2 linked regions of the Alkalinema sp. FACHB-956 genome follow. The protein of the gene in region 2 interacts with the protein of the main gene of each other region in a pairwise test. Links are inferred from orthologs where the notes say so. Each region holds a gene or a part of one and is shown on either strand. Other genes may lie near its edges.

Evidence for each region. The genes of interacting proteins can lie anywhere in the genome.
Region 1: the proteins of crtE (region 2) and purT interact in binary tests that used the Escherichia coli proteins (3 or more experiments, as listed by UniProt). The link is inferred for Alkalinema sp. FACHB-956 from one-to-one orthologs.

What each region holds. Positions count from the first base shown.
Region 1 is NZ_JACJRC010000014.1:93,552-98,048, forward strand. The notes cover bases 540-3,460. They hold purT (formate-dependent phosphoribosylglycinamide formyltransferase), read left to right. Parts: upstream 540-1,344; coding sequence 1,345-2,577; downstream 2,578-3,460. Other genes in these bases: petJ (cytochrome c6 PetJ), read right to left, coding at 792-1,127; H6G21_RS15580 (DUF2232 domain-containing protein), read left to right, coding at 2,692-3,426. In the rest of the region: H6G21_RS15565 (hypothetical protein), read right to left, coding at 1-248; nicotinate mononucleotide-dependent phosphoribosyltransferase CobT, read left to right, coding at 3,508-4,497. UniProt on the Escherichia coli protein: Involved in the de novo purine biosynthesis. Catalyzes the transfer of formate to 5-phospho-ribosyl-glycinamide (GAR), producing 5-phospho-ribosyl-N-formylglycinamide (FGAR). Formate is provided by PurU via hydrolysis of 10-formyl-tetrahydrofolate.
Region 2 is NZ_JACJRC010000031.1:36,812-41,376, forward strand. What follows is about bases 581-3,569. They hold crtE (geranylgeranyl diphosphate synthase CrtE), read left to right. Parts: upstream 581-1,618; coding sequence 1,619-2,521; downstream 2,522-3,569. Other genes in these bases: folD (bifunctional methylenetetrahydrofolate dehydrogenase/methenyltetrahydrofolate cyclohydrolase FolD), read left to right, coding at 686-1,561; H6G21_RS21900 (divergent PAP2 family protein), read left to right, coding at 2,641-3,138; H6G21_RS21905 (hypothetical protein), read right to left, coding at 3,293-3,569. Outside these bases: H6G21_RS21880 (NUDIX hydrolase), read right to left, coding at 1-3; H6G21_RS21885 (hypothetical protein), read right to left, coding at 130-489; more of H6G21_RS21905, read right to left, coding at 3,570-4,045; H6G21_RS21910 (MgPME-cyclase complex family protein), read right to left, coding at 4,197-4,520; H6G21_RS21915 (pyridoxine 5'-phosphate synthase), read right to left, coding at 4,526-4,565.

The DNA.
Region 1 (4,497 bases), on a different replicon or contig from region 2:
GGACTATCGTTGAACTGCTGCGGAGTTAGGGGTTTGCCCAAACAGGACTTGGCCCAGATGGGAATATTGGTGGCCTTAACGCGCCAGTCGCTGTGCAAACCCTCACTCTTTGGACTTTGCACGCCCACCTGTCGAAGAGATTCTACAACCCGCGCAACTTGACTATCTGTCATGGCCGCCGTAGCCACTCCACTGAAGCTGAGGCTGAGTGCGACCCCGCCCACAATACCCAGAAACTGCGATCGCATATCCTATAAAGTCCAAATCAACTTAAGTTCTTACTAATCTAGACCGATCCTGGTCAGAATGATCGTCTTTACCGAAAACCTATATTTCGGCATCAATCTCAGGATGGATTTCAAAAGGATGCCATCCTAGGATACGCCGTGCCAAGGCAAGAAAATAGACCGATGTGCAACTCGAAAAGTTGCCGACCTGCCAAACTGACTTGCAAACCTGACTTGCAAAACTGACCTGGAAAAGCGGCCGATCGGGGAAATTCCGTGCCGACTGCTTCCATTGTCTGACTGCCCAGGCTGGGAGCGTTGTGATGTTGTGATCAAGCGTTGTGGCAGAGACTTGCGATAGAGAAAAGAGGCTTAAGAATTTAAGCCTCTCCCTAGGGTCAGTATTGAAAAATCAGTCAGGACTCTCACCCATAATCTGCTGCTCACAACCTGCTGCTCACAACCTGCTGCTTACAGCCTATTGCCTACAACCTGCTGCTCACAACAGGGTTAGTTACAACAGGGTTATTTACAACAGGATTATTTACAGGGGTAATGCGAGGATTACTTCGCCCAACCATTTCCAGCCTGGGCCAAGACATAAGCAGCCACGTTTTCAATTTGTTCGGGTTGAAGCTTACCGCCAAAAGCAGGCATTGCGTTCTTGCCGTTCGTCACTTGTTTGATGATTGCTTCTGCGGAGGCCATCCCGTATTGGTCGAGGTCAGCCTGTTGCAGCGTTTTGGTGGGGTTGACGGCGTTGCGTCCACCCGCATGGCAAGCAGCACAGTTGGCTGCAAACACCTTAGCACCTGCCGCAGTATCAGCAGCATAGGCGGGCAGGGCAAAGGAAATGGTGGCAACGATCGCGATCAAGCCCAGAAAAAGCTTTCTTAACATTTTGATACCAGTGTTCTACGCTCAAGGATTACCGTCCCCCATTCTGTTGAGAAGGGATTTCCTGGGTCAAAAGACATATTGTCAAAGATTGCAAGCTTGCAATAAGACATATTGTCAAAGATTGCGCTACGTAAAGCCAGTTGCGATCGGTGGAGTGCCCAGGGAGTGAGATAATCCAGCGTGCACCTGCTTAGGAGAATGCTGAGGAGAATACGCTATGAATCAACCTGCTGCCCCCGCTACGGCAACCCTCGCCCCCTGGGGCACCCCGTTACAACCAGGGGCACAACGCCTATTGCTGCTCGGCTCAGGGGAATTGGGGCGGGAAGTGGCGATCGAAGCCATGCGCCTGGGCCTAGAAGTGATTGCAGTCGATTCCTATGCCAATGCCCCGGCCATGCAGTTTGCCCACCGTTCCCATGTGATCAGTATGTTGGATGGGGAAGCCCTGCGATCGGTGATTGAAGCGGAGCAACCCAGCTTCATCGTGCCGGAAGTGGAAGCGATCGCCACGCCGACGTTGATTGAATTGGAAAAGCAGGGCTGGCGAGTCATTCCGACGGCCAATGCGACCTTTCTCACGATGAACCGGGAAGGGATCCGGCGGTTGGCGGCGGAAACCTTAGGGTTGAAAACCTCGCCCTATCGCTTTGCTGATACGGAAGCGGAATACCAAGCGGCGATCGCGGAGATTGGCTTGCCCTGCGTGGTAAAGCCGGTGATGAGTTCCTCCGGCAAAGGCCAAAGTACCGTGAAAACAGAGGCGGATATTTTGCCTGCTTGGGACTATGCCCACGCTAAGGGCCGGACGCAGAACGATCGGGTGATTATCGAAGGCTTCGTCAATTTCCACACTGAGATTACATTGCTGACCGTGCGGGCGATCGATGGCACCCATTTCTGTCCGCCGATCGGCCATGTCCAGATCAGCGGCGATTATCGCGAATCTTGGCAACCTTGCCCGCTGTCAGAAGCTACCCTCGCCAAATGTCAGGCGATCGCGGCCACAATCACGGAAGCCTTGGGCGGATGGGGCCTCTTTGGGGTGGAATTGTTCATCGAAGGGGATCCCGCTGGGGAACAAACGGTTTACTTCAGCGAGGTCAGCCCCCGCCCCCACGATACGGGCATGGTGACGATGATTAGCCAAAACATGTCCGAGTTTGAGTTACATGTGCGGGCGATCGCGGGTTTGCCGATCGGCGAGATTGACCTGATTAAACCCGGTGCCTCGGCGGTGATTCTGGGCACGGAACCGACGGAGAATCCGCAATTTACGGGCGTAGCAGACGCTTTACAGGTTCCCACGAGTAAGTTACGGCTCTTTGGTAAACCCAAAAGCTATGCCAACCGTCGTATGGGGGTAGCACTGGCCCTAGGATCCACGATCGAAGAAGCCCGCGATCGGGCTAAGGCTTGTGCGGCACAGGTGCAGGTGGTCAAGGGGTAGGAGGGTAGAACGGGTAGGAGGGTAGAACGGGTAGGAGGGGACGTTATTTTTTTTACGAATGTGACAATTTCGAACTAACGTTACAGTAGATCTGTTGAATCTCAAGCCGCTGGCATGACTGCTCCTATCCCCAACAACTCTCAAGGTTCTCCTGACGCTGACGACGATCGTGGCTGGCTGGACGATATTGTCCCTAATTTGGAAAAATCCCCCGAAACTAAACGGCAGGGGGTTGATCCTCACAGCCCGATCGTCATGGTGGAAACGGCATTCCTTGCCAGTGCGGCTGGGTTGCTGTGGTTGGTGAATTTTTACTTTCCCCTCGGCCCCATGCTGATCTTTTTCCCGTTACCCATTGCGATCGTCTATCTGCGCTGGGGCAATCGGGCGGCAGGCATGGGCGTGCTTGTCGCATCGTTGCTGTTGAGTGTATTGATGGGACCGGTGCGGGCGATTCAGTTTTTGGTGCCCTATGGCGTCTTGGGCTGGACGTTGGGGAGTTTGTGGTCGCGGCGCAGTGGATGGAGCGGAGCCATTTTCATTGGAACTGTACTGATGACCTTTGGTACGTTTTTCCGGATTTGGCTGGTCTCAATCTTGCTAGGGGATGACCTCTGGCTCTATGCCACGATTCAGGTGACGGGTTTCGTGGAATGGATTTTCAACTTCCTCGGAATTCTGCAACAGCCTAGTCTGAGCTTAGTGCAGGGGATTACGGTGGCCGCGATCGTGGTCAAGAATATTGTCTACGTTGGTTTAGTGCACGTGGTTGCTTACATTCTATGCAATCGCCTAGGGAATCCCATTCCCGATCCGCCTAAGTGGATACAAGTGTTAATGGATGAGTAGTTGTCTATCCAGCTGGTTTCAGCCGTTGATGAATGCATGGATGATCAGGACTGGATGATGAGATTAGATGATGAGTACTAGATGATTAACATCTACACCCAACGATCGCAGGCAGAACGTTGGCTGCAACGCTATCGAGGGCAATCACCAGAATTTGTCTGTGTGCTAGGTTTTACGGAAACGGGACTGATTCCAGGCATTTCTGCCGCCGGAGCCACTCCCGACGATCGCCGTCAAACGGCGCTTGCGGATGCTGAATTTCTGTACTACGGTGTGCAAGCCCAACCCCGCTATCCGCTGCCACCGCTCGTGGCTGGGGCTTCACCAGCCTTGATTTCCCGCGCGATCGTTGAACAGCTCTCCATTCCGACCCATTTAGTGAATGCAGGACTGCTAGAAACTCCCCCCGTTCCCTGTATTGACTGTGGGGGCCAAGCAGCTCGCTGCCTCAGTACGGGCCAAGCCATGGATCTCGCGACCGTGCAGCAATTATTTCAGGCGGGTCTTCAGTTAGGGCAGCAATTCGGCCAAAAACTTAAAAACCGTTACTTGATTATTGGAGAATGCGTTGTCGGTGGAACGACGACTGCATTGGCATTACTGTTGGGCTTAGGGATTCCAGCCCTAGGCAAGGTCAATAGTAGCCACCCCACCTGTAACCATGATCAAAAGCAACAACTGGTGCTATCTGCGCTGCAATCTCTTCCATTATCGACTAGCGATGCTCCAGATCCCCTACAACTGTTGGCGGCGATCGGCGATCCTATGCAACCGGTGGTGGCGGGAATGATGATTGCTGCCAGTCAGTACTGTGGTGTCTTGTTGGCGGGAGGCACACAAATGCTGGCCGTCTACGTCCTCGCTCAACGCATTCAACACGTTCAGGCTCAATATCTTACATCGACGATCACAACAGGGGCGATCGCGGTAGGTGGAACCGAGGAGGAGGCTGGACGGAATCTTCAGAAACCTGCTTGGAACCCTGATAACCCTGTCTGGAACCCTGACAACATTATCATTGGAACCACGCGCTGGGTCGCTGAAGATCCGACGGGTGATACGATCGGCTTG
Region 2 (4,565 bases):
CATCTTGGTTGACCTAGTACCGTAGAGGATTGTAGACAGGGTGAGTAAGATCCTGGGAGAGTGCTTGTGGGCTGCCTAGTGCTTGTGGGCTGCCTAGTGCTTGTGGGCTGCCTAGTGCTTGTGGGCTGCCTATTGTTGACCGACAGCTTCTAGATAAACTTCTCCGAGATCCTCCCCATTAATCACGATCGAAGTCGCTTGAACGGTCCCCGTTACCGTCACCATTGAATTGGGTTGCGGCGGCGGGAGTTGCCGACTCAAGACCCAAATGCGACCGGTGGCATCCTGCACTTCATAGGCCACCTGCCCCACCATAGGAGCGATCGAAATGACCTGCCCAGAAATCTTAACGGCACCCGAAGCAGGGGATTGGGACGTGCTACGGGCATGGGAGATTTGGTTGATCGGCGTTGTGGGCAAGGACTGACAGCCCATCAGAATCATAGGTAGACTCCCCACCAGCCCCCAATGGAACGATCGCAGCACCATAGAAATCACACAATATAAAGACCACAAGAATAGAGATCACAGGATATATAGAAAAGGTTGGCAAGAACCCTTTGCAACAAAAGACTAAATTTTCATGCAGATGCAGCAAATCTAGGAGACTGAATCTGAGAAACTAGGAAAAGTCTATCTCATCCTTTCGTGGCTCTTGGCAGCCAGCACTACTTCATACATCTTCATGACAACTGGTCAACTACTCGATGGAAAAGCCCTCTCAGCCAAAATGTATGCTGAGATGACCGCCCAGGTTCAGGATTTGCAAGCCCAGTACGGACGCCCCCCCGGATTAGCCGTTCTGATGGTGGGAGACAATCCTGCCAGTGCCGCCTATGTCGGTAACAAAGAGAGAGCTTGTGCCCGAGTGGGAATTACTTCCTTTGGTCGCCATTTCCCCGCCGATACGACCCAAGCGGAACTGGAACAGGCCATCCGGGAGCTGAACCAAGACGATCGAGTCGATGGGATTTTGGTGCAGTTGCCTTTGCCGGGAGATCATTTAGATGATGTGCAGCTTCTGCTGACGATCGACCCCGATAAAGACGCCGATGGACTCCACCCCGATAACCTGGGGCGCTTGGTGCGGGGAGAGCCCGGATTGCGCAGTTGTACCCCGGCGGGTGTGATGGAGTTGCTGAAGGAATATAATATTCCTCTTAAAGGCAAAAAAGCGGTAGTCATTGGCCGCAGTATTCTAGTGGGGAAACCCCTAGCACTCATGCTGTTGGAAGCCGATGCAACCGTCACGATCGCCCATTCGCGCACCGATGACTTGGCGGCGGTGGCACGATCGGCGGATATTCTGGTGGCAGCGGTGGGGCGGCCCAATCTGGTGACCGCCGATATGGTGAAGCCAGGAGCAGTGGTAGTTGACGTGGGGATCAATCGCATTGCGACCCCCGATGGCAAAGGTCGGTTGGTGGGCGATGTGGACTTTGAGTCCGTCAAAGAGGTGTCGAGCTACATTACCCCGGTTCCGGGGGGTGTGGGACAAATGACCGTGGCGATGCTGTTACACAATACAATTTTGAGTTACCGCAAAAAGTTTGAGGCCTGAGGCCGCTAGACCTCGGTTCTCATCTTGCGTTTAGGAATGTTTCATGGAGGCTGTTCGATGGTTGTTGCTGGTGAAAAGTCAAGTTTTAATCTCAAGACCTATCTCGCTGAGAAACAAGCGCTGGTAGAAGCTGCTCTCGACCAATCGATCGCCCTCGCCTACCCTGAAACGATCTATGAATCCATGCGCTACTCCCTGATGGCGGGGGGCAAGCGCCTGCGACCCATTCTCTGCCTTGCAACCTGTGAATTAATGGGCGGCAATACCGAAATGGCGATGGCCACGGCCTGTGCGTTGGAAATGGTGCATACCATGTCCCTGATCCATGATGATTTGCCCTCCATGGATAACGATGACTTCCGCCGGGGCAAACCAACCAATCATAAGGTTTACGGTGAGGCGATCGCGATTTTGGCGGGGGATGCGCTGCTGTCCTATGCCTTTGAGTACGTGGCGAAGGAAACCCAAGGCGTCCCTGCCGATCGGATTTTGGATGTGGTGATGCTCCTGGGACGGGCCTTTGCCCGCTTAGTCGATGGCCAAGTGGTCGATCTGCAATCGGAGGGTAATGCAGCGATCGGTCTGGAAACTCTGACGTTTATCCACAACAACAAAACATCAGCGCTCTTGGAAGCCTCCGTCCTGAGTGGGGCCATCCTGGCGGGAGCCTCCGACGCGGATCAGGAAAAACTGTTGCGCTACGCTAAAAACATCGGTTTAGCCTTCCAAATTGTGGATGACATTCTCGACATTACTGCCACCACCGAAGAACTGGGTAAATCCGCCGGGAAAGATCTACAAGCGGACAAGACCACCTATCCCAAGCTGTGGGGTATCGAAGAATCGCGCCGCCAAGCGGAAGACCTCGTAGCGAAGGCCAAGGCAGAACTGAGCGGTTTTGGGTCAGCAGCAGACCCGCTGATTGCGATCGCGGACTATATTACTGCGCGCAAAAATTAAAATGACTGTCCCGAGAATTCAGGTGGATCTGATTTTCAGGGTGATAAAAATTGAGACTCTGCCGTAATTGCGGTAAGGTGTTCTCAATTCTGTGATCCCGATTTCCCAACCCGATTTTTATGCAGTCCCTGAGTGCTATCTTTGACAACCACGTTTTAGTTATTGCGATCGCGTCTTGCTTGCTTGCTCAAGCAACCAAGTTGATCATCGAGTTTGCGATGCATGGCAAGTTGAATGTGCGTGTCTTGGTGGAAACGGGTGGTATGCCCAGTTCCCACTCTGCCCTAGTTACCTCCCTAGCAACGGGAATTGGTTTAACCCAGGGCTGGGACAGTGCAGAATTTGCGATCGCGACGGTATTTGCCTTTATCGTCATGTACGATGCAGCAGGTGTCCGTCAAGCAGCAGGCAAGCAAGCGAAAATCCTCAACCAACTGATTGATGAGCTCTTTCAAGGTGACCACCAGTTAACCGAAACTCGCCTGAAAGAACTGTTAGGTCATACCCCGGTTCAGGTCATTGTTGGCTCGATCATGGGCATTGCCATTTCCTTCCTCTCGGAAATGGGCAGCACGGGGCAGTTGGCTTGGGTGCGTCAGATGTGGGTAGGGGGCTAAGGATGTAGGTAGATAGCTAAGACGGAACGGATGTCAGCAGTGAATGCTAACGGTTTCACTAGTCAGTCTTCTTAATGATCAGTTTAATGATCAGCCTTCTCCCCTGTGAGCCTACTCAAGCGCACTTCTCCCAGGGGTGTTCCCCAGGATGGCGCTAGAGTTGAACGGCAGACTTCAATAAAACCACTCGGCGGGCATCCACCACCATGGTTAAATAGCCCCGATCGCTGAGTAATTGCATGACTGAGTTTGCAGCTACAGCATCCGTCGTGTGGAGCGCGAGCAAATAAGGCTTTTGCCCATAGGCCACCAGACCAATATTTTTATTTAAGCCCTGGGAAAGCTGACTGGCCACCTCGGGCTGATTTTGATAGTTCACCAACACTGCATAACCACTCTCTAAAACCTGAGGATTATAGGCGATCGGGGTTTGCGGGTTAGGTGTCTGTGGGTTGGGGATTTGTGGGTTAGATATCGGTGGGCTAAGCGTCTGTGGGCTAGCCGGGGTCGCTTGTGGGACGGTTGGATTGGCTGCTGGAGCCGTCGTCGCGGGCGGAATGGTATTGGGCGGGGGCACGCGACTGGGTTTCACCACAACCGTCTGTAACCCGGTGCTTTGCCCTAGGTACTGAGCCCAGGCGTTGGCGGCGGTTTCGGTTTGGTACCCTCCCAAACGAGTCACTGGGGCCCCTTGGTAATTGCACAGGCTCACGGGAACATCCGTAGGTAATTTGCTGCGGACGGTGGCTTGACTGTCTGGGGTTTGACTGAGCACAAACAGCAGATATTCCCCAGCATTGGGCGGGGCGCAGACAGGGATTTGGGTCTTGCCTGGGGGAACGATCGCTAAGGGCGCGATCGCGGTCACTATCGTCCAAAATCCGGTTTGCCAGCGCCACGCATTCATGCTGTTTTCATCCAATGTTGCATTCAGAGCTTAGTTGCATTCAGATCTGACGGCATCCAACGCTTCCCTTAGCCCTAGGCTAGCCACTCTAGGCCAGTCGCTCGGGGCCAATCGCTGGTTTGAACCAGTACCCGTCTCAACCGATGCCAATCTAGACCGATGCCAGGGAAGCGAGCGGATTGGGAATCGTCTCAGACTGCTGAAACTCGCCTGTGATGACATATTCTAAACGCAGCTTCAACCAAATGATGAACTGCTTGTTGGTAGACACGATCGCGGCGGCGGGCTTGGGCACCTGGGCATTAATGTCTGCAAATTCCGGCGCTTCTAAAAAAGCAGGCTGCTCAATCACCCAAAAGTCAATTTCCTTCTCGTTCTCTTGATAGTTGCGATGCCGCTCCCGAATGATTTCGTGGGTGGGCTCTTCTTCAAGCATGAATTTTTTGCTTGCTAAAACGTAGTAGTAGGTCGTCATTGGTTTTATAGGTCTCCTTGAATCGCAAGTTTCATTTCTTTCACA